DNA from 2 places in the Cohnella sp. GCM10012308 genome. Region 2 is predicted to be linked to the other one. Evidence: riboswitches for the same ligand, from Rfam matches in the RefSeq annotation. Region 2 holds a riboswitch; the other holds the start of a gene.
The links. Region 2 has a riboswitch for glycine ahead of gcvT (glycine cleavage system aminomethyltransferase GcvT). Riboswitches for the same ligand answer to the same signal wherever they lie in the genome.
Positions count from the first base shown of each region.

Region 1 (10,876 bases), on a different contig from region 2:
CACCAAGGAAGCCAGGTCCAGAAGCCCTGAAGCGGCGATCGCTGCCGCAGAGGAATCTCTTGGCATGCCCTCTGCATCCGCAGGCAACCGAAAATCCCAATAAGGCACCGAGTCCGCCGGCAAATGATCGAGAAAAAAGCGCGCCACCCGTTTGGCGGCCAAAAGATATCTCTCCTTGCCCGTGTATGTATAGCTAAGCGCAAACCCGTACAACGCCCATGCCGCGCCCCTTGCCCACGCCGAATCCGCGGCATAGCCCTGGCCGGCCAGCGCTTCCTTCCGCTCGCCCGTTTCCGGATCGAAGCTGACGATATGATGGACGGAGCCGTCTTCCTGAAAAAACGACCGAAGCACGGTATCCGCATGAATCTCGGCGATGTGCCGGTAGCGCGGATCGGCGATTTCCTTGGAGGCCCAGTACAGGAGCGGCAGATTCATCATACAGTCGATGATCGCCCAACCGGTGTGATCCTCGTCGCCCCAATTCGGCCAGGCGCGGATAAACCCGCCCGCCGGATTAAATCTTCCGGCAAGCAGACTGGCGGCCATCAGCCCGTGGCGCCTGGCTTCCTCGTCTTGCAGGAGCTTATATTGATTGATACTGCTCAAGCCAAACATAAACCCGACATCGTGATGCAAAGCGTCGAACGCCCACAGCGTCCGGCTAATCTGCTGCTCGCATTGTACGGCGAGATCCTTCAGACGTTCATTGCGGGTGTCCCGGTAGACCAACCATAGCAGCCCCGGCCAAAATCCCGCGACCCAATCATGCGCAGGACTTCTGTTGTAGCGGCCATTGACAGAGCCGTTCGGGAATGATGCTCCAATGTCGATGCTCGTTTTGTCGATCTTGTCGACAACCTGCCGCCACGATTCTTCGGCCCAATCCGCCTGATTATTCATCTTGTTCCTTCCTTCTGCCAATGGGGTTTATCTCTCATTATGACATCCCCAAAAAAAGAAAAGAATGATTGCATTTCAAGGTTATGAACTTTATTTAACCATATTTTATTCAAGTTGGATGATGCTTTCAATAGCGTTATTTGCATGGCTGTAATCGGATTTTAATCGTATGGCTGCAATAGCGAAAAGCCTCTGCTTTCTCGAAGCGGAGGCTTCGAGCAGAGGCTCTTCATTTTCCCGACTTACACCAAACTGCCGCCCTTTTGCCGATACTTGAGAATCCCCTCGGACGCCCGGAAGGCGAGCGCGCCGACCGTATCGGTCGGATTGTAGCCCGAATTGTGCGGGAAGGCGCTGGCGCCGACGACGAACACGTTTTCCGCGTCCCACATCTGCAAATACGTGTTGACCGCGGACGTATCCGGCGAGGCGCCCATGACGACGCCGCCCGTATTGTGCGTGGACTGGTACGTCGTGATTTCGTACGGGCCGAGCTCCTTGAGCTGATCGATATGGCTTGCGCCCATCTCCTTCACGATCTCCGCGCACTTGCCCGACAGGTACAGCGCGAGCTGGCGGTCCTGCTCCTCGAAGTCGAACGTGAGCCGCACGAGCGGATCGCCGTATGCATCCTTGTATGTAGGATCGAGGTCGAGGAAGTGGTGGCGAAAAGGCATGCACGACCCTTGCCCGCCGACGGACAGAAAGCGATTGGCGTATTTGACCGAGTTGGCCTTGAACTCCGCCCCCCAGGATGCGGTCCCTCCGGGCACGGGATTGTTGGCGATCGGGCGCATGCCCGTCTGGCTAAGGCTGATCGAGCCGCCGTGGATGAACTTCAGGTCGGTGTGGTCGAAGTTATCCCCGTTGTAGTCGTCGAGCGTTACGCCGAGCGAGCCCGCGCCAGCGTACGTATTGAACTGCTTTTCGTCGAAAAAACCGGCTGCGTTGCCCTTCAGCACCTGGTACGCGTAGTTGCGGCCGACGACCCCCGTCCCGCTTGCGGCGTCGTACGGCTTGCCAAGCCCCGACATCAGCAGCAGCTTGACGTTGTTGAAGACGTAGCTGGTCACGACCACGATATCGGCCGGCTGCACGAGCTCCTCGCCCGTCGTGACGTCCGTATACATGACGCCAGTCGCCTTCCCGCCCTGGTGAATGATGCGGCGCACCTGCGAATGCGTGCGAATCTCGAACTTGCCCGTCTTTAGCGCAACGGGAAGCACGGTGACGACCGGGTCCGCCTTCGCGCCGTATTCGCAGCCGAAGCGCTCGCAGAATGCGCAGTACTGGCAGGCGGCGCGGGAGATGCCATCCGGATTGGTGTAGGGCTCCGACAGATTGGCCGACGGCATCATGTACGGGTGGAGCTTGAGCTTGGACGCCGCGTCGCTGAACATGCTGAGCGCGGGCGACTTCTTCATCGGCGGCGTCGGGTAGTCGGCCGAACGCTTGCCTCCGAGCGGATTCGGTTCCCCCGAGATGCCGGCGAGCTTCTCGAACTTGTCGTAATACGGCTCCATCTCGTCGTAGGTGAGGCCCCAGTCCTGAATCGTCATGCCGTCCGGAATCTTGTTCTTGCCGTACCGTTCGATCGTCTTGGAACGAATCTGGAAGTCGTACGGAAGGAAGCGGTAAGTTTGCCCGTTCCAGTGGACGCCGGCTCCGCCCAGTCCCTCGCCGAGCAAGAACGAGCCGTACGAACGCATCGGCAGCGCGCGGACTTTCTCCGTGCTCCGGAAAGTCACCGTATCCTTCGATAAATCCTGCATCAGCTCGTACCGCAGTCCATAGCGGAGCTCGTCGTGGACCATAAAATAGTCCTCCGTCTTGCGTTCCTTGCCTCGCTCCAGGCCGACGACGTTCAGTCCGCTCTTCGTCAGCTCGGCGGCGATGATGCCGCCCGCCCAGCCGACGCCTACGATGACGACGTCCGTTTTCGGCAGCGTTTTGGCCATAGTTGGTCTTGTCCTCTCCGCCTTAGTGGGCGCTTAGATGGTCTTGCAGGCTGCTCGGCGCGATGACCGCGAAGTCCTTGTCGATGACGTCCGTGTAACTCATCTGGTTGCCAGGGTAGCTTCGCATTTTCCAGCCGTTCATGTCCGCGTTGCCGCCGTACAGCGGATCGCTGTACGCGCCTTCGATCGTGCTGCTCCGCAGCATTTTGAAAAAACCGCTCGCGGAGATCGTCGTCAGCTTCACCTCGTCGGACTCGAACGCCTTCAGCACCTCGTCCTGCTGCTCGGCCGCGAGCTCCGAGAAGCCCTTCGTAAATTTCGTCTGGCTGTAATTTTCCAATTCCCGCAGTCCGATCTCGAACATTTCCCGCCGCTTCAGCCGGCCTTGATAGCCCTGCACCTTCTCTCCCGCATAAAAGGGAGGCGACATGTATTCCCTGGAATTGAACCCCCACTCGCCCGCCAGCTGATGGTCGATAAAAAACGGGACCCCGAGCGCCAGCGCGCCGGGACCGGCGTCGTCCGCGGGAAAGATCCGCTCCGTAGCAGCGGACACGATGCCGAGCTGCTCCTGCGTAAAGAACATGGGCGCGCGGTTGTAGCTTTTGACCTCCGTCGCCGTACCCTCGCCCGTTTGGGGAGCGGTCTCCGTTTTCTTAGACGGCCGGATCAGGCTGCCGAGCGCCCCGCCCACGATAACGCCACCGACCGCATAGCCGGCCTGGACGAGAAATTTCCGCCGGGAAGGCTGCTCGACGTTGTCGTGGCCTGAGCCGCCATTGTGATTCTGGTCAGCCATCCTTTCACCTCCAATTTTCGTTCCGGATTTTCCCGATTAGTTTTTTCCAAAATTAAGTCCTTATGCATTCCGGGCGGCTGGCTATGCTAACTTCAAAACCAATCCAATATAAGGTGGAGATTCGCCATGGCAAACGCATTCGCAACAAAGCGCCGGATGCTCGCGCTCGCTTGCGCGGCAGGCGTACTGACGTTGGCCGCCTGCCAGAGCCACAGCATGCGCGAGCAGTCGGTCAAGCAGGCGGCAGACGCGCAGCGCATCGTCGACGACCGGCTGAAGCTGCACTCCGTGCAGCGTCCGCAGATTGCCGGACAGCACGATCCGGCAGTCATCCCGAGCGTCGACCGGGAGAAGACGAGAACGACCAACCAATACGGCGCATCCGGACAAGGCATGGGCAGCGGCGTGCTGAGCCGGATCGGCAGCTCGGGACTGCGCGGCCGTGGCGCTTCGCCGGACGTGGAGGCCGAGCTCGCCGGGGCCGGGCTGGCAGGCATTCGCGTGCTCGTCGCGAACGACACCGTATTCCTCGCGGCCAAGGACCGGGGGCCGTCCGCTTCCGCCGCGGATCCCCTGCAGCGCAAGCTGCTGAGCAACACAGGCGGCCTGTCCGGCAAAGGTCCGGAGCCCGGCCCGCACGGCGGCATCGGGATTCGCTCCGTCGACACGGACCAGACGGATACGCTGGCCGCGGCCGAGCAGTGGCTGAAGGACCGCGGCTACGGCGAGCGCATCGTCACCGTCGCCGGCCCCGAGGCCGTCGCGCTGATCGACCGCCTGCGGGCGCAGGGCGCGGACGGGACGTCCGGCAGCCACGATCAGGAGATCGCGCAGTTGATGAGGCTGGCTGGCGCGGCGAAGGATGGGAAGTAGTTCGGAAATACTTCAAAGCAGACATTGGAAAAAGCCAGCAGACATAGGAAAAAGCCGCCAGGGAAGATCGCCTGGCGGTTCTTTGGCAGTAGCCTATAAAATTAGCGGCCTGCCCCCGACCGCCTGAACGCATTGCAGACCGCGCTAAATTCCAGAGTGACGCCGGCAGCGGTGCGCGATCGGACGATGCCTCCTCCTGTGCGCGATTCGCCTGCCGGAGGGGAACAGATGAATGCCTGCATATTTACATCCTTTTCCTGCATAACAGACTTTTGAACAAAAAAAGATGCGAATCTGCAGGCTTTGATCTCTTTCTCTTGCGATTTTCGGGTTTCGCAGCTAAATAGATGCTGATTTGCAGGCATTTTCTCTTCCGATCTTCAAATCGGCTGAAAGCCTGCACGGATGCAGGCATTTAGCTACTGGGTTACAGAAGGCCATAATTCATCCCCGCATCATGAAGCCGGCCGTTCCGAGCTTACAGCTTCAGTCATTGATCGTCTGCGTACAGTCTGACTACTTACTCGCAAGAAACGCCTCGTACTGTCCGGCATCCATCAGGCCCTTTACCGCCTCCGCGGGATCGCCTTCCACCTCGACCTCGACGATCCAACCCTCTCCGTACGGATCGGCGTTAACCTTCTCCGGCGCAGTCAGCAGATCCTCGTTCACGCGTACGACTTTGCCGTCTACCGGGCTGAACAGATCCGACACTGTCTTGACCGATTCGATCGTCCCCATCGGCTGGCCGGCCGCGAGTTCGTCGCCTACGCCGGGTAGCTCTACAAAGACGATGTCTCCGAGCAGACTCTGCGCATAGTCGGTAATGCCGACCCTTATGACGGTAGCCGTCGCCTCCGCCCACTCATGCTCCTCCGTGTAGCCCAATCCCGCCTTGATCTCGCTCATCTTCGTCATCCTCTCGTTTATGGTCGCACCGCTGTCTGCCGCAACAAGCGCCGAACGGCAAAAAAGGACAGAGCAACGGCAAGCTGCCGTATGCTCTGTCCCGGGTACCTGAGAGATTAGACGGGGCGTTCGCTCCGCCCTTACCCCTTTGGTGGCTGTTCGCTCTCTCCAGAGGCGCGTCGGATGGCGGTACTTTTACCTGAAAGTTTGATCCTGCGGCGGGCCGGCCGCGGACTTGCTCCTTCGGTGCCGCGCCAGTGGGCGCAGTCTCTCCCTGCCATCTTCATCCGCAATATTCGTTTGACACGGATAGCTTAATTCACGCGCGGCGTTAGTGTCAATATAGGTGACGCATTGTTGCAAAATTTCGACTCGCCCGAATACGCCGCATGATTCATCGCCGGCCGCAACGGCTCAAGACACGCCCGGAAAGCTGCCGTCACCGCCTGCGCCGCCGGAAGCACCCGTTACCGCCGCCTCCGTACCCGTCTCCATATAGATCTGCCGCAGCACGTCGATGCCGTCGAAGAGGAACCACTCTTCCATGATCTTTCCGGCCTTCACTTTGTAATGGTTCACGCCGAAGATCTCGATCGGCTTGCCGCTCGGCTTGCCGAAGTAGCCCATGCCCTCGTGCGTGCCCTGGATGCGCCAGCGGACCGCTACGTCCCAATCCAGATCGGAGCCGCGGCGGTTGCAGGTGATCCGGTCGATATGCGTCTTGCCGTTCGGGATCGAGGCGAAGAAGCTGATGAACATGCCCTTGATCTCCTGCGCGCCTATCAGATCGCGATTGCAGACGTAGTGGATGACCGCGCTCGGATCGTAGAATTCTTTTACATAATTAAACGATCTGCGCTCCCAAACCCGGTTGATCATCTCCAGCATAAAGTCGCCGATCTCGAACTCTTCGAACTGACGTGTGTACGGCACAGGCGGCAAGCCGATCTCCGCCGTCTCGGGGAACCCGAAGTGCAGCGGGGCGGTCAGCGTCTTGGTCCCCTTGGCCAGCCCCTTGGCGATCTCGACCGGATCTAGACCCAGCTGCTGCACCATATGAAACGTATCCATTACGAGCCATTCCTCGTAAATCTTGTTGTTCAGGACCATGCAGTCGGCCGTCGTGCGGAAGACGACCTTCTTGTTCGTCGCCGGACCGTACAGACTGTCGCCGATATTCGTGCCCATCGATTTGCCGCGGTGCGAGGTAAAGAAGCCTTCCTTGTCGTCGCCGGACCAGATAACGCTCCAGCCGAGACCCTTACGGTCGGGAAAAGCGTGCAGCGTTTGCAGCGTGCCTGACACGACCTCGTTCACCCCGTGGCTGTTGAGCAGTCCTTTGTGCACCGACACGTTGTGGCTGTAGGTTTCGTAGATGAGGCCGATGTCTTTTTCCTTCCAGATCTGACGCGTGATCTTGACGATGTAATCGACGATATTGTTGTAGGCCGGGTCGAAGCCTTCCATGCGCTGCTTGCGCTGCTTGTCTTCGGGAATATGAATGTAATCGTAGTCGTCGTTCACGTCGATCATGTTCACGTCCTCGGCATCCGCGTAGAACACGTTGCTCTGCTTGATGCGGCGAGGCGGCGCTGCAGGGGCGGTCCGGGTCGCGGATGCGGCGCGTCCGGGTCCGTTCTTCTGCTGCTCGACTGGCGCGGAATCGGTCGTCTTGACTTCGCTGCTGTTCGTTTCCATTCGAAATTCCACCTTTATGTTGATATGCGCGCCGTCAATCGGAAGGTCGGCAGTGCTTCACTCGTTTTTCCCGTTCGTCGTAAAATTCAAGGAGCGCCGCCTGCTCGTAAGCATAGGCCGCGCGGAACGCGGTATCCTCCCCGTGATACGCGGCCGCGATCTGGAGGCCGACGGGCAGTCCGTCCGGCGTCAGCCCGCAAGGAATAGAGAGCGCCGGATGCCCGGTCACGTCATATAGGCAGGTGAAGCGGATCATGCATTCGTGCACGGACTCCGATACGCCGTCGGGGAACAGCACTTCCTGCTGCCCGAGCAGCGTCGGCGCTGCCGGCATCGTAGGGGTGACGATCGCGTCCACGTCGCCGAAAAGCGCGTCCAGGCCGCCCGTCATCTCGGCGCGCAGGCGCATGGCTTCCATATAATCGTGCGCTAACGCGGCCCGGCTGCGCGCGAACGTGTCCGCCGCGCCGGGGCCGTACAGCGCCATCGAAGCGGCGATGCGCTCGCGGTGCGAATAGCCGACCTCCGGCGTCGCGATGCCGGTCGCCACGGCGACCGCCCGATCGGCCAGCGGCAGCTCGACGTCGACCAGTACGGCGCCAAGCGCGACGAGCACGGACAGCGCCGCGTCGAATAGCGCCCGTACGGCAGGCTCGATGCGCCGATAGACGAATTCGCGCGGCACCCCGATCCGCATGCCCCGGATATCCGCAAGGCGCGCGCCCTCATAGGAGCGGGCAGTCGCCGCCTCGAGCAGCAGCGCCAGATCCGCTACATTGCCCGCGATCGGCCCGACATGATCGAGCGTCCACGACAGCGTATCGACGCCGTCCGCGGAGATCAGGCCGTACGTCGGCTTCAGGCCGACGACGCCGCAGCAGGACGACGGCACGCGGATCGAGCCCGCCGTATCCGTCCCGATCGAGCCGATACAGAAGCCGGCGGCGACCGACGCCGCCGAGCCGCTGCTCGACCCGCCGGCCATATAGCGCATGTCCCAGGGATTGCGTACGTCGCCGTAGAAGGGGTTGTCCGACGTGATGCCGAATGCGTACTCGTACAGATTCGCCTTACCTACCGTTACGGCTCCGGCCGCTTCCAGCCTATCGACGACAGCTGCATTGCCAGTCGGGACACGGTTCCGGTCGATCTGCGACCCGTTGGTCGTCCGGATGCCCGCCGTATCGATGTTATCCTTGATGGTGACCGGCACGCCGAGCAGCGGCGCGCCGGTCTCTCGCCCCGCCGTCAGCCGTTCGCCGGCCGCGCTCGCCTGACGGCGGGCCGTCTCGCCGGTCACGGTAATCACCGACCGGTAGTCACAGTCCGCAGACTCGATCTGGCTCAAGTAATAATCCGCAATCTCCCCCGGAGAAACAAGCCTTTGCCGATAGGCTTCCTGCAATTCGTTAATGGTCCTGTACGGCTGCACGATACCCCTCCTTATCCAGGCCGCCCGCATCTTCCGGCGCTTCCTCTCGTTGTTCGTTCCGGCGGCGGCGACGCAGCAGCAGAGCGGTCAAAAGCGCGCCGAGCACCGACAACCCTCCCCAGGCTGCAAATCCCGCAGCCTCGGAGACGCCGTCAACGATTAGTCCGAGGAGCAACGGGCCAGCGAATACGCCGACCGAATACATGCTCTGAAAAAAGCCCATGCGCATCGTCTTCTCCTGCGGTCGGGCGGATTCCAGCACGATCGACATTAAAAACGTAAATGCCAACCCGTACGCGATGCCCGCCACCGCTTGCAGCGCGAACAGCATAGGCAGCTCCCAGGCTGCAGCCATCGCCACGATTGCGGCTCCCTGAAGCGCAAAGCCCAACACGCCCGTCCTGCCCAGCCCCAGGTTCCGATACAGCCAGGGACAGAGCGCCGTGGACAGCCCGAACATCATCAGATGCGTGTTGGCCAGCCAGCTGATCGCGATCGGATCAGCGCCGAGCCGGGCCGCCATCAACGGCGTGAATGTGTCCCGCGTCCCGTACATCGTCATCTGGACGACGATGCCGAGCAGCGAGATCGCCCATAACCGTCCGTCGGCGAACTGAGCCGCCAGAGCGCGCTTATCCAGGCTCGCCCTCTTACGTTCCGTCGCCTCTTCGTCCTTGAGGAATATGGTAAGCGCAAGCGCGAGCAAGGCGGCGACGACCGCGACTAGGAACCCGGCCGCATAACCGAAAGCGTGGATAACGAGTCCTCCCGCCGTCGAACCCGCCAGCGAACCGAGCGGCGAGGCGATGGAGATGACCGCCATCGCCCTTGCTCCGTCCCGCGCGGCGAAGTAGGAAGCGAACATGACCGTGTAGATCACCCAGACCGAGCCGGCCAGTCCGTTGCTCAGCTTGCCGATATACAACGTTGCGGCGCCCGGCGCGATATAAGCGATCGCCCAACTGATCGCCGTCAACGCGAAGCCTGTCTGAATGAACAGTCTGCGCTTCGACAGGAACCCCGAGACGATGCCGACCGGAAGCCGCGCGACCATGGAGGCGAGACCGGTGATCCCGACCATGCTGCCGATCAGGACGGCCGGTATGCCTAGATCAGCCGCATAGGAGGATACAAAGGGGTCAAAGGAAGTAATGCTGATAAAAAAGAGCACGCTTATCGCGAAAAACAACGCCGCCTCAGCGGTCCAACGCCGGTTTGCCATCATTGCCACCGTTCTTTCCTTCCCGTCGCCTATCGCCGTCTCGTCGCCTGTCGCTTCGCCCGCCGAAGCCTCCGCCGAGTCTCCGTGCGCACGCCCGGGCGGCTCAGTCGGACGGTCCGCCCCGTTTCATCTCCGCTCGCGTGCGCACGTACTCGCTCGGCGTGACGCCTTCCGCACGCTTGAACACTTTAATGAAGTATTTGTCGTTTTGGTAACCGACGTAGTCCGCGATCTCGTACACCTTCAGATGCGGGTTTTCGAGCAGCTCCTTCGCCTTCTCGATGCGCACCTGGGTGACATAATCGGTGATCGTCAGCCCGAATTCCTGCCTGAACTTGCGCGAGATATATTCCCGGCTCAGATAGAAGCGTTCGGCGATCTCCTGGAGCGTGACCTCGCGCTTGTAATTTTGCCGGAGGTACGATTCGATCTCCCGAATGCTGTTTTTCTCCTTCTTGTACTTCACGTCGTGCAGCAGCCGGATCAGCTCGTGAAACTGCCGGCGCTTCTCGTCGCGGAACCGGCGCATGGAGAAGCTGCCGTCCTCGTCCCAATAGCCTTCGCCGCCGCTTAGCCCGCGGCTGTCGCGGATATCGTATTCCTGCAGCCAGCGGGCTTGCAGCAGCCGGTACTGGCTCTCCCAATTATGCACTTGCTCGAACGTCATGCCGCCCGACGCCTTGACGGTTTCCAGCACGCGGTCGAGCAGCCGGTCCGCGCCTTCCGCGCTGCCGCTCTGCAGCGCGAGCGTGAGGTCCTGCGCGTAGTCGAGCAGGTGCAGCACCGGACGCGGCTCGACGTCCTCGAAGCGGACGACGGCTCTCGCCTTGAACGCGCTCTGCAGGTCGCACCGCATCATCGCGTCAAGCGCCGACTCGTAGGCATCCGCGATCTGACGCGCCGCCCTGCCGACGGCGACCAGCAGCTTCATCCGGGCCGCCTGCCAGACGGCGGCGTGAATCCGCTTGGCCAGCGCATCCGCGTCTTTGAGGTTCCAGGCCAGGATCGCCAGCTCGTCCGGCTTGGCCGTATGGCGGAAGGCGACGCCCTCTCCCGGCTGGAGCGCCTCGGCGCAGACGGGC
Region 1 is NZ_JBHRYU010000005.1:202,982-213,857, reverse strand. Features, by position in the region: gene ACFOTD_RS09105 (glycoside hydrolase family 88 protein) at 1-903, opposite strand, end outside; gene ACFOTD_RS09100 (GMC family oxidoreductase) at 1,146-2,861, opposite strand; gene ACFOTD_RS09095 (gluconate 2-dehydrogenase subunit 3 family protein) at 2,884-3,660, opposite strand; gene ACFOTD_RS09090 (hypothetical protein) at 3,787-4,533, shown strand; gene gcvH (glycine cleavage system protein GcvH) at 5,050-5,442, opposite strand; glycine riboswitch at 5,536-5,616, opposite strand; glycine riboswitch at 5,620-5,729, opposite strand; gene ACFOTD_RS09080 (ester cyclase) at 5,857-7,140, opposite strand; gene ACFOTD_RS09075 (amidase) at 7,175-8,572, opposite strand; gene ACFOTD_RS09070 (MFS transporter) at 8,550-9,797, opposite strand; gene ACFOTD_RS09065 (response regulator) at 9,898-10,876, opposite strand, start outside.
Region 1: it holds a riboswitch for glycine, as region 2 does, so the genes downstream of both, gcvH (glycine cleavage system protein GcvH) here and gcvT (glycine cleavage system aminomethyltransferase GcvT) in region 2, are expected to answer to the same signal.

Region 2 (10,876 bases):
GAACAAGCCGAGCGTGCTTGGGTTGGTCAGCATAAGCGCCGCGGTGTCGCTGCCGACCGCCGCGCGCAGCGCCGCCAGGTCGACCATGCCGCGCTCGTCGGACTTGATCGTGACCGTCTCGAACCCGGCGACCGTCGCGCTCGCCGGGTTCGTGCCGTGCGAGGAATCGGGCACGATAACCTTGGTGCGACGCTCGCCGCGGCTCTCGTGATAGGCGCGGATCATCATCAGGCCGGTCCATTCCCCGTGTGCGCCGGCGGCCGGCTGGAGCGTCACTTGGTCCATGCCGGTGAGGACGGCGAGGTCGTTTTGCAGCGTGTATAGCAGCTCCAGCGCGCCCTGGATGCTTTCCTCCGGCTGGTAGGGGTGGATCTTCGCAAAGCCTGCGAGGCGAGCCGTATCTTCGTTGATTTTAGGATTATACTTCATCGTGCAGGAGCCGAGCGGGTAAAAGCCGTTGTCGACGCCGAAGTTACGGCGGGACAGCTCCGTATAGTGGCGGATCACGTCGACTTCGTACACTTCGGGCAGCGCGGCCGGCGTCTCGCGCAGCATGGAGGCCGGTATCAGCTCGGCAGCCGGAACCTCGGGCACGTCGCAAGGCGGCAGCGAATAAGCGACGCGTCCGGCTTTGCTCAGCTCAAAGATCAATGCTTTTTCCGTTGGCACTTTATCTGGTCCTGCATTCATCGATGCGGTCATATGGCCACCTCCTCCAGTTTGCTCACGAAGCCCTCGATTTCTTGACGCGTGCGTTTTTCGGTAACGGCGACCAGCATGTGGCCTGCCAGCTCCGGATACGCAACGCCCAGGTCGTAACCGCCGAGAAAGCCTGCTTCCAGCAGTCTCAGATTCGTCTCTTTAACCGAAACGCCAGCCGGCAGCTTCACGACAAATTCATTGAAGAACGGGCTGCCGAACGGCAGCGTAAAACCGCGCTTCGTCAGCTCGCCGGCCGCATAATGCGCCTTCTGCAGGTTCAGATGCGCAGCGTCCAGCAGTCCTTGCTTGCCCATCGTCGACAGATAAATGGAAGCGCACAGGGCGAGCAGCGCCTGGTTGGAGCAGATGTTGGACGTCGCCTTCTCGCGGCGGATATGCTGCTCGCGGGCTTGCAGCGTCAGCACGAAGCCGCGCTTGCCGTCGATGTCGGTCGTCTGGCCGACGATGCGGCCCGGCATCCGGCGCATGAGCGGCTCGGCGACGGCGAAGAAGCCGCAGGTCGGACCGCCGAGCGATTGCGAGATGCCGAGCGGCTGCGCGTCGCCGACGCAGATATCGGCGCCGAGCTTGCCCGGCGTCTCGAGCAGGCCGAGCGCCAGCGGATTGGCGCTCACGACGAACAGTCCCTTGACGCCGTGGGCGATCGGCTCGATCGCGGCCAGATCCTCGATCGCGCCAAAGAAGTTCGGCGACTGGACGAGCACGGCGGCCGTGTCGGCCGTGACGGCTAGGCGCAGCGCGTCCAGATCGGTGACGCCGTCCGCGCAGCCGACTTCGGCAATGTCCAGATTGAGCCCACGGGCCATCGTACGGAGCGCTTCGCGCGCTTCGGGATGCACGGCGCGGGAGACGATCAATTGCTTGCGCTTGGTGGCGCCGGCGGCGAGCGCGCCCGCTTCGGAGAGGGCGGTAACGCCGTCGTACATGCTCGCATTGGCGACCTTCATGCCGGTCAGCTCGCAAATGTAAGATTGAAATTCGAAGATGGCTTGCAGCTCGCCTTGGCTGATTTCCGGCTGATAGGGGGTATAAGCGGTATAAAATTCGGATCGGGAGATCATGTGATTAATAACGACGGGGAGATGATGGTCGTAAATGCCGGCGCCGAGAAAGCTCTTGTAACGGTCGGTATCGGCATTGCGCCCGGCCAGTTCCTTCATATGCTCCAGCAGCGAGAACTCGTCGAGCGCGCCGGACATCGGCAGCGTGCCGCGGTAACGGACGGCCTCCGGAATGTCGCGGAAGAGCCCCTCTATGGAGGGGACGCCTATCGTCTCCAGCATATCGGCCTGGTCCTGCTCGGTCATCGGGATGTATCGATGGAGATTAGGCATGCGGTTCATCGCTCCTTAGGCATTCTCTTGTAAAAAGGGGTTTTAATCACTTCGGCTTTCAGCCGTTTGCAGCGAATCTCGACTTCGACCTCGGTGCCGATCGCGGCGTAAGCAGCGTCGACCAAGGCAAGGCCCAGGCTGCGCTTCAGCGTCGGAGACTGCGTCCCCGTCGTTACTTCCCCGATCCGTTCGTCTCCCGCGAATACGGGGTAGTGAGAGCGGGGGATGCCTCTGTCGATCAGCTCGATGCCGACCAACTTGCGAGGCAAGCCTTTTTCCTTCTGTCTAACCAGCGCGTCCTTGCCGATAAAGTCTTCCTTGTCCAGCTTGACGAAGAAGCCGACGCCCGCCTCCAGCGGGGTGATCGTGTCGGACAGCTCTTGCCCGTACAGCGGCAGGCGCGCTTCGAAGCGGAGCGTGTCGCGGGCGCCGAGACCGGCAGGCAACAGTCCGAGCGGTTCACCCGCCGCCATCAGCGCATGCCAGACGTCGCCTGCGTGCGCGGCAGGGACGTAGATCTCGAATCCGTCCTCGCCGGTATACCCCGTACGGGAGATCAGGGCGCTTGCGCCGGCGAGCGGCGTATCCTTTTTAAAGTGGAAGGAAGAGAGCGCCAAAACGTCCGGCGTCGCACCGGCAATCTGGAGAATATCGGCTGCGCGAGGGCCCTGAAGGGCGAGGAGGGCATAGCGGTCCGAAGCGTCTTCGAGCGACGCGTCCCCCGGCAGATGAGCTTGCATCCACGAAAAATCCTTGTCGATGTTGGAGGCGTTGACGACGGCCATGTAGCGGTCCGCCGAGATCCGGTAGACGAGCAGGTCGTCCACGACGCCGCCGTCCGGGTCGCACATCAGCGTGTACTGCGCCTGACCGTCCGTCAGCTTCGAGACATCGTTGGTCGTCACTCGCTGCAGGAAACGCTCCGCGCCGTCGCCCGTCACGATGAACTCTCCCATATGGGAGACATCGAACAGACCGGCGTGCAGGCGTACCGCGTCATGCTCCTTTTGAATGCCCGAGAACTGCACGGGAAGGTCCCAGCCGCCAAAATCGATGCAACGGACGCCGGGAAGCCCGGCATAGATCGGGTAGAGCGGGGTTCTTTTCAATTCGGACATGGTTGTTTCTCGCCTCCTTGATTGAAGCCATGGTCGGTATTTTAAAGCCTCAGTCGGTAACGCCGGACGCAAAAAAGGACAGCCGCAAAAAGAAAGCGCGCCCCCAGCCGAAGCTGCCTGCGTCCTCTTTTCGCTCTGTCCTTTGTACCTGAGAGTTACCTTAGGTCCGTTCTCGGAACCAAGTTTCCCCGTGGGTGATCCCGCGTCATGCTGCGGAATGCTCTCCAGAGTCGCGTCCGGCAAAGGTCCTTTTGCCTGAGAGATTCTCCTCGCTGAGAGGGTTACTCCTTCGGCGCCGCCTCCGAGTTCACGATGGGCGATCTCTCCCGTTGCCTTCATCCGCATTATGCTTTTGTCGTTACAGTCTATTCATACATGAGTCTGGGAGGAAGTGTCAACGGTAAAATGCATGTTATACTGAGGAAATCGAAAAATTCAGGGAGGGTCTCGACATGAACGGCAGCATGACTTTGGCGGATGCATTTAAAAACAGCAAGTATCCGGTCGTCGGCCACGGCAAACGGAACGTCCAGGTGTTGCTGGAGGCATTCGAAGGAACGGACGGGAACGCGAGCAGCGATATGTACGGAAAAGGAGAAACGATCGAGCGCTTTCAGACGAAAATGGCCGCTTATCTGGGCAAGCCCGAGTCGGTGTTTTTCCCTAGCGGAACGATGGCGCAGCAGATTGCGCTGCGGATTCACTGCGACGAAACGGGGAAGCGGAAGGTCGCCTATCATCCGCTCAGTCATCTGGAGCTTCACGAAGAGGACGGCTTGAAGGAGCTGCATCGGATCGAGACCGTGCTGTTGGCCGATCACGATCGGCTTATTCGTCCGGCGGACGTCCGACAGCTCGCAGACGACGTCGCATGCCTGTTGCTCGAACTGCCTCAGCGGGAGATCGGCGGCCAGCTGCCTCCTTATGCGGAGCTTGAGGAAATTTCCGCCTACTGCCGCAGCCGCGGCATCCGAATGCATCTGGACGGCGCGCGCCTGTTCGAAATATTGCCTTACTACGGGAAGTCTGCTGCCGAGCTCTGCACGTTGTTCGACAGCGTCTACGTATCTTTTTACAAAGGGCTTGGAGGCATTGCCGGTGCGATCTTGGCAGGAAATGCGGCGCTCGCCGAACGATCGAAGATATGGAAGCGGCGGCACGGCGGCGATCTGATCAGCTTGTATCCATACATTATCAGCTCGGATTATTACTTTGACCTGCGAATCGGCAAAATGGAACAGTATTACAAGGAAGCGATGGCGCTGGCCGAATTGTACAACGATTGCGGGGATGCGATACGTACCGTACCGTCGGTGCCGGTGTCCAATATGTTCCACGTCCATGCGGATCTGCCGAAGGAAGCGCTGGAATCGGTTCTGAGCAGCGTTTGCGAGACGACCGGCGTCGGTTTGTCCACTTGGGTCAAGGGGCTGGATGACGGCGGCAGCGCTTATGAGGTCAGCATCGGCGACCGCTACGCCGACATCCCGGCGGAGCGATTGCGCGAAGCGTTCGCGCTGCTGCGGGAAAAGCTTCAGGAGGGTGGGTATCGGGCTCAATGACAACGCGCATCCTAACCTCAGGAATGCGTTCGTCTCAAGAGCGGAGGAGACCGATATGCGCGACAATGAATCCGAAGCGCTTCAAGCTTTGGAGCGCCATGCGACGCCGTTTCCCGGAGCCGCATATGCGGAAGCGCTCGTGGACCGGGCCGGCGAAGCCAAATTCGTATTGATCGGCGAAGCTTCGCACGGTACGTCCGAGTTCTATGCCGAGCGGGCGGAGCTGTCCAAGCGCCTGATCGTGGAAAAAGGCTTTAAGTTCATTGCAGTCGAGGGCGATTGGCCTTCCTGTTATGTGCTGAACCGTTACGTAAAAGGCGACGACGCAGCCGGCACGATCGCTGCCGAAGCGCTGCGGGATTTCGCGCGTTGGCCGACCTGGATGTGGGCGAATCGCGAGATCGCGGCGTTTGCCGACTGGCTTCGCGTCTACAACGACGGCAAGGCCGAAGAGGACAAGGTGGGTTTTTACGGCATTGATCTATACAGCTTATGGGAGTCGATGGACGAGATTCTCAAGTACCTCGGGGAAAAGGACGACGCGGACCTGGAGGCGGCCAAGCGCGCCTTTGAATGCTTCGAGCCCCACGGTCGGGAGGAGCAGCAGTATGGCATCGCGGCTAACTTTTATGGCGAGGGCTGTGAGGCGGAAGTCGTCGCGCTGCTGCGCAAACTGCAGGACGGATGGCGCGAGGCGCGCGCGGGAGACCGCGAGGATGCGCTTGCAGCGGAGCTTAATGCTTTGGCCATGAAAGGCGCGGAGGACTATTACCGGACGATGATTCGCCATGACGCGGAATCCTGGAACGTGCGCGACCGGCACATGGTCGCGGCTCTCGAGCGGCTGATGGCTTTTTACGGGCCGGCGGCGCGGTCCATCGTCTGGGCGCACAATACGCATATCGGCGACGCGCGCGCGACCGACATAGCCGAGGAAGGCATGGTGAACGTCGGGCAACTGCTGCGCGAGTCTTATGGCGCAGAGGTCTATGCTGTCGGCTTCGGTACTTATGAAGGCACCGTGATCGCGGGGCGCGGATGGGGGCGGCCATTCGAGGCGATGAAGGTTCCGCCCGCGCAGCCCGGAAGCCTCGAGGAGCTGCTTCACCGCATCGAGCCTGCCGACAAGCTGCTCATGCTCGACGATGCCGAGCGGATCCTGCTCGAGCGGCCGCTTGATCACCGTGCGATCGGCGTCGTTTATCATCCGGAACACGAGCGCGGCAATTACGTGCCTACGATGCTGGCGGAACGATACGACGCGTTCATATTCATGGACCGGACTTCCGCGCTGGCGCCGCTTGCCGTCGAACCGGCCTTTTCCTAATTCCGCAAGGCGAGCTGCCTGGCGGAGGGGGATAGGCGAAACGAGAAGGAACTGCATGTGCCGAACCGGCTGGCTGCGGGAGCTATTAGCGAGAAAGCGCGGTTCAAATATCGGGACTATTGCTGCAGGACCTGGGCGGCGGACATTTGTGGACGGGTAAGCGCGCTTTCGGCATGGCGTGGCGTGGCGAAGATTTATCGGATGTGTTGCGCCCCAAAACTGCATTTATGCAGGTATTTTTTGCCGACCATCGGTGCCAGATAAAATACCTGCGGATATGCAGGTAAATGCAACGCACAAGCCGGAAATCGCGCTGATGGAGATAAAAAGATGCATATTCGCATCTTTTATACTCAAAAGGTTCTACATGGACGAAAAAGGATGTATATTTGCAGGCATTATGTTATGAACGTTGCGGCTGATGAGCGGCCTTCCATCGGGATGGATCGCCGGATGAGCCGGCAAGCGGAATAGCCGGTCGGCGATAGGCGTTCCGCGCGAATTGATTTTCCGGATGTCCGCCAAAATCAAAAAGAACCGTCAGGGACTAACTCACCTGGCGGTTTGTTTACGTGCAAGAAAGTGACTCTGTCACTAACGTCAATGAACGGGTTCGACCATCACTTCCATGCCCGCTTCGGTCATCTCCCGCAGGTGCTGCCCGGTTATCCGGCTGTCGGTGATCACCAGATCGATCTCGCCGGGCTCCGCGAATTGGACAAACGAATTTTTGCCGATCTTGGCGCTGTCGCACAGCAGCACGACCTGCGTCGCGATTCGGATCATCGTTCGTTTGACCTCGGCTTGGTTCATGTCCGGCGTCGTGCAGCCTTTGCGGACGCTGAAGGCATTGGTGCCGAGGAACACCTTGTCCACGTTCAGCTCGGAGAGCAGCTTGACCGCAAACGGACCGACCGTGCAGTGGAAATGGCGGCGCAGCATGCCGCCGATGACGACGACGGACACGTTGTCGAGACGTTCCAGCATCGAGGCGATCTCGATATCGTTGACGATGACTGTCAAATTCTTTTTATCCTGCAAATGATTGCACATCTCTCTGGTCGTCAGACCTGCATCCAAAATGATAATATCGCCGTCCTCCACCAGCTCGGCGGCCTTTCTGGCGATCGCTTCCTTGAGGCTCAAGTCTTTGACCGTCTTGCCCTTGTTGTCCAGCTCGAAGCCGACCGGCGCGGCATCGCTTGGAATCGCGCCGCCATGCGTGCGCTTGATCAAGCCTCTCGCTTCGAGATCCCGCAGATCTCCCCGGATCGTAGCCGGCGACATTTTAAAGAAGGCGACAAGGTCGGGCACGAGCACCTTCCCGCGCTCCTGAACCATTCTGACAATGGCCGCCTGCCGCTCCTCGGCGAACATGACGTCCGAATTTCCCTCGCTCATGGCCATCTTCCTTTAAGGTTGAATGAATATCGCAAATTAAATCATCCGATCGCAAAAATGATCAATCTAGCACATGCTTCAAGTGAATTATACTATATAACAGCAAATGATTGTTGTTTGTTGGCGAAATAAGAAAAAGTGAAATAAAACGAAAGAAACATCTAATTATTAAAAGCGGGTGAAAAAGGCTCATGCAGCAAAGAGAGATCGGCGTATGCATCATTGGAGCGGGCAGAGCGGGCATGATTCACGCCGCCAACTTCCGGAAAAACGTGCCGTTGGCAAGACTCGTCGCCGTCGTCGACCCGAACCAGGAAACGGCCGCATCGGCTGCGAAGGAGCTTGGAATCGACCGGTACTATACGGACTACAAGCAAGCGCTCGAGGACGCGGAGATCGACGCCGTCGTCGTCGTGACGCCGACGATCTATCACCGCGATATCGTCGTGGCGTCCGCGCTGGCAGGCAAGCATGTGTTGTGCGAAAAGCCAATGGCGATCAATGAGCGCGAATGCGACGAAATGATCGCGGCTTGCGAGGCGGCCGGCGTCACGCTGCAGGTCGCGTTCATGAGACGCTTCGACGAGAGCTTCGTCGAGGCCAAGCGCGCGATCGACGAAGGCGCGATCGGCGAAGTCGTGCTCGTCAAGTCGCTGACGCGCGGACCGAGCCAGCCGATGCCCTGGATGTACGATCTGGCCAAGAGCAACGGCCCGCTCGCCGAGGTCAACAGTCACGACATCGACACGATCCGTTGGTTCTCGGGCTCGGAGGTGTCCGAGGTGTATGCGATCGGAGGCAACTACCGCAACCGGCATGTCTCGGCCGACTTCCCGGACTTTTACGACAATGTCTCGCTCACCGCCCGCTTCGCGAACGGCGCGCAGGCCAGCATCGACGGCGCGGTCGCCGTCCGCTACGGATACGACAGCCGGGTGGAGATTCTCGGCACCGAAGGCGTCATCTTTCTTGGCCAGACGCATGAGAAGACGACGATCATAGCGGGTCCGGACCGGCTGCTCCGCCGGCCGTTCATGAACAGCTGGCGATCGCTTTTCAAGGAAGCCTATCTCGCCGAGGATACCGACTTCATCGCCGCGATATTGGAAGGCAGGCCGCCGCGCGTGACGGGACATGACGGCAAGATGGCCGTGCGCGTCGTCGAGGCCGGCAACGCGTCGATCAAGACCGGCGCGCCGGTCAAGCTCTAGGGAGGAGAAGCGAATATGTTAGCGGCCAGATTGTACGGACCCGGAGATATCCGGCTGGACGAGGTGCCAATGCCGGACATCTCCGAACGGGAAATTCTCGTCAAGGTGAGAAGCGCGGGCATCTGCGGCACGGATATGCGGATGATCAAAAACGGCTTTGCGGGCATTACGGCGGAATCGCCGCGGACGCTCGGCCACGAGCTGAGCGGCGAGATCGTCGAGGTAGGCTCGCATACGACCGGCTACCAGGTCGGAATGCGCGTCGGCATTGCGCCCAACATGGGCTGCGGCATTTGCGCGGAATGCATCCGCGGCAACCAGCATTTGTGCGCAAGCTACGAGGCGCTTGGCGTCCAGATGGACGGCGGCTTCGCCGAGTACGTGCGCGTGCCGGAGCAGGCGCTCCGCTTCGGCAACGTCGTCGAGCTGCCGGCGCAGGTGACGTTCGACCATGCGGCCGTCAACGAGCCGTTGTCGTGCGTTTACAACGGGATCGAGCAGTGCCCGATCCGCGCCGGAGACGACGTGCTGATCATCGGCGCCGGTCCGATCGGCATCATGTATGCGCAGCTGGCCAAAATGTCGGGCGCAGGCAGGGTTTTCCTGAGCAACCGATCGACGGGCCGGCTGGAGCTGGCGCGCCGGATCGATCCTTCTTTCATCGCGCTGCCGGCGGACGGATTGAAGGAAAGCTTGCTTGCGCAGACCGGCGGCCGGGGCGCGGACGTCATCGTGACGGCCAATCCGTCGCCCGAAGCGCAGCAGCTCGCGGTCGAGCTGGCGGCGATGGGCGGCCGGATCAACTTTTTCGGCGGCCTGCCCAAGGATAGCGTGCCCGTCGCGCTGGACACGAACGTCATCCATTACAAGCAGCTGCTGGTAACGGGCAGCACGAAGGCGAACAACGCGCATTTCCGCAAGACGCTGCAGTTTATCGCGAGCGGCATTCTGGATGTCGGCAAGCTCGTATCCGCGCGCTATGCGATCGGCCGCTTCGACGAGGCGCTCCGCCACGCCGGCAGCTCGCAGGGCATCAAGACGGTCATCGCGTTTGATTAGAGGGGAGACGGAGTTAAATGCCATCCGACAATAGCCGCTCGAACTGCGCGATCGCCGTGGACCTGGGCACGCAGGGGACCAAAGCCGCGCTCGTCGCGGCAGACGGCCAGATTCTTGGCAGCGCGTTCGTGCCCTCGAACCTGATTCGTCCCGCGCCCGGGCAGGTCGAGCAGGACCCGGACGAGATGTTCGGCTCGGTCGTCACCGCCATCCGTTCGACGATGGATCGAACGGGCGTCTCGCCGACGCGCGTGGCGGCAGTCGGCATCGGCGGCCAGATGGCGGGCATGCTCGGCATCGACGATGACTGGCATGCCGTGACGCCCTACGACTCCTGGCTCGACAGCCGCTGCGAAGCCGCGATGCCGCTCATCCGGGACTGGGGCGAGGAAGCTTTTATCGGCATCACGGGCAGTCCTGTTACTTATGCGCACGGACCCAAGATATTGTGGTGGAGACGGAAGCGGCCGGAGGTTTACCGGGACATCGCCAAGTTCCTCGTGCCAAGCGCCTACGTCGCCGGCAGGCTCGCGGGCTTGCGCGCGCACGAGGCCTTTATCGACCATACGCATCTTCACTTCACCGGCTTCGCCGACGTACAGCGGATGGCCTGGTCGGATGAACTGCTGTCGGCGTTCGGCATCGACGGCGACAAGATGCCCGCCATCGTCCGGCCGTGGGACATCGTCGGCGGCCTGACCGAATCGCATGCTGCCGCGGCGGGGCTGCTGCCGGGCACGCCGATCGCGGCGGGCCTTGGCGATACCGCCGCGGCGACGCTCGGCGCGGGCATCGCGCGGCCGGGCCTGCTGTTCGACGTGGCGGGCACCGCGTCGGTGCTGTCCTGCTGCACGGCCGAGTACCGGCCGGATACCGCGGGCAAGACGCTGATCTATGCCCGCTCGGCGCTGCCCGATCTGTGGACGCCGCTTGCTTATATCAATGGCGGCGGTCAATGCCTTGCCTGGTTCAAGCGTATGACCGGCTTGGACTACGACGAACTGAATGCGCTGGCCGAGTCGGTGGAGCCGGGCTGCGGCGGCCTGACGTTTGTTCCGCATTTCGGCGGACGCGTCTGCCCCAACACGCCCGCGCTTCGCGGCAGCTGGACCGGCCTGGCCTGGTCTCACGAGCAAGGCGC
Region 2 is NZ_JBHRYU010000039.1:2,153-13,028, forward strand. Features, by position in the region: gene gcvPB (aminomethyl-transferring glycine dehydrogenase subunit GcvPB) at 1-702, opposite strand, end outside; gene gcvPA (aminomethyl-transferring glycine dehydrogenase subunit GcvPA) at 699-2,057, opposite strand; gene gcvT (glycine cleavage system aminomethyltransferase GcvT) at 2,063-3,175, opposite strand; glycine riboswitch at 3,309-3,405, opposite strand; glycine riboswitch at 3,409-3,514, opposite strand; gene ACFOTD_RS29440 (threonine aldolase family protein) at 3,628-4,737, shown strand; gene ACFOTD_RS29445 (erythromycin esterase family protein) at 4,793-6,064, shown strand; gene ACFOTD_RS29450 (DeoR/GlpR family DNA-binding transcription regulator) at 6,665-7,465, opposite strand; gene ACFOTD_RS29455 (Gfo/Idh/MocA family oxidoreductase) at 7,657-8,676, shown strand; gene ACFOTD_RS29460 (alcohol dehydrogenase catalytic domain-containing protein) at 8,692-9,735, shown strand; gene ACFOTD_RS29465 (xylulokinase) at 9,753-10,876, shown strand, end outside.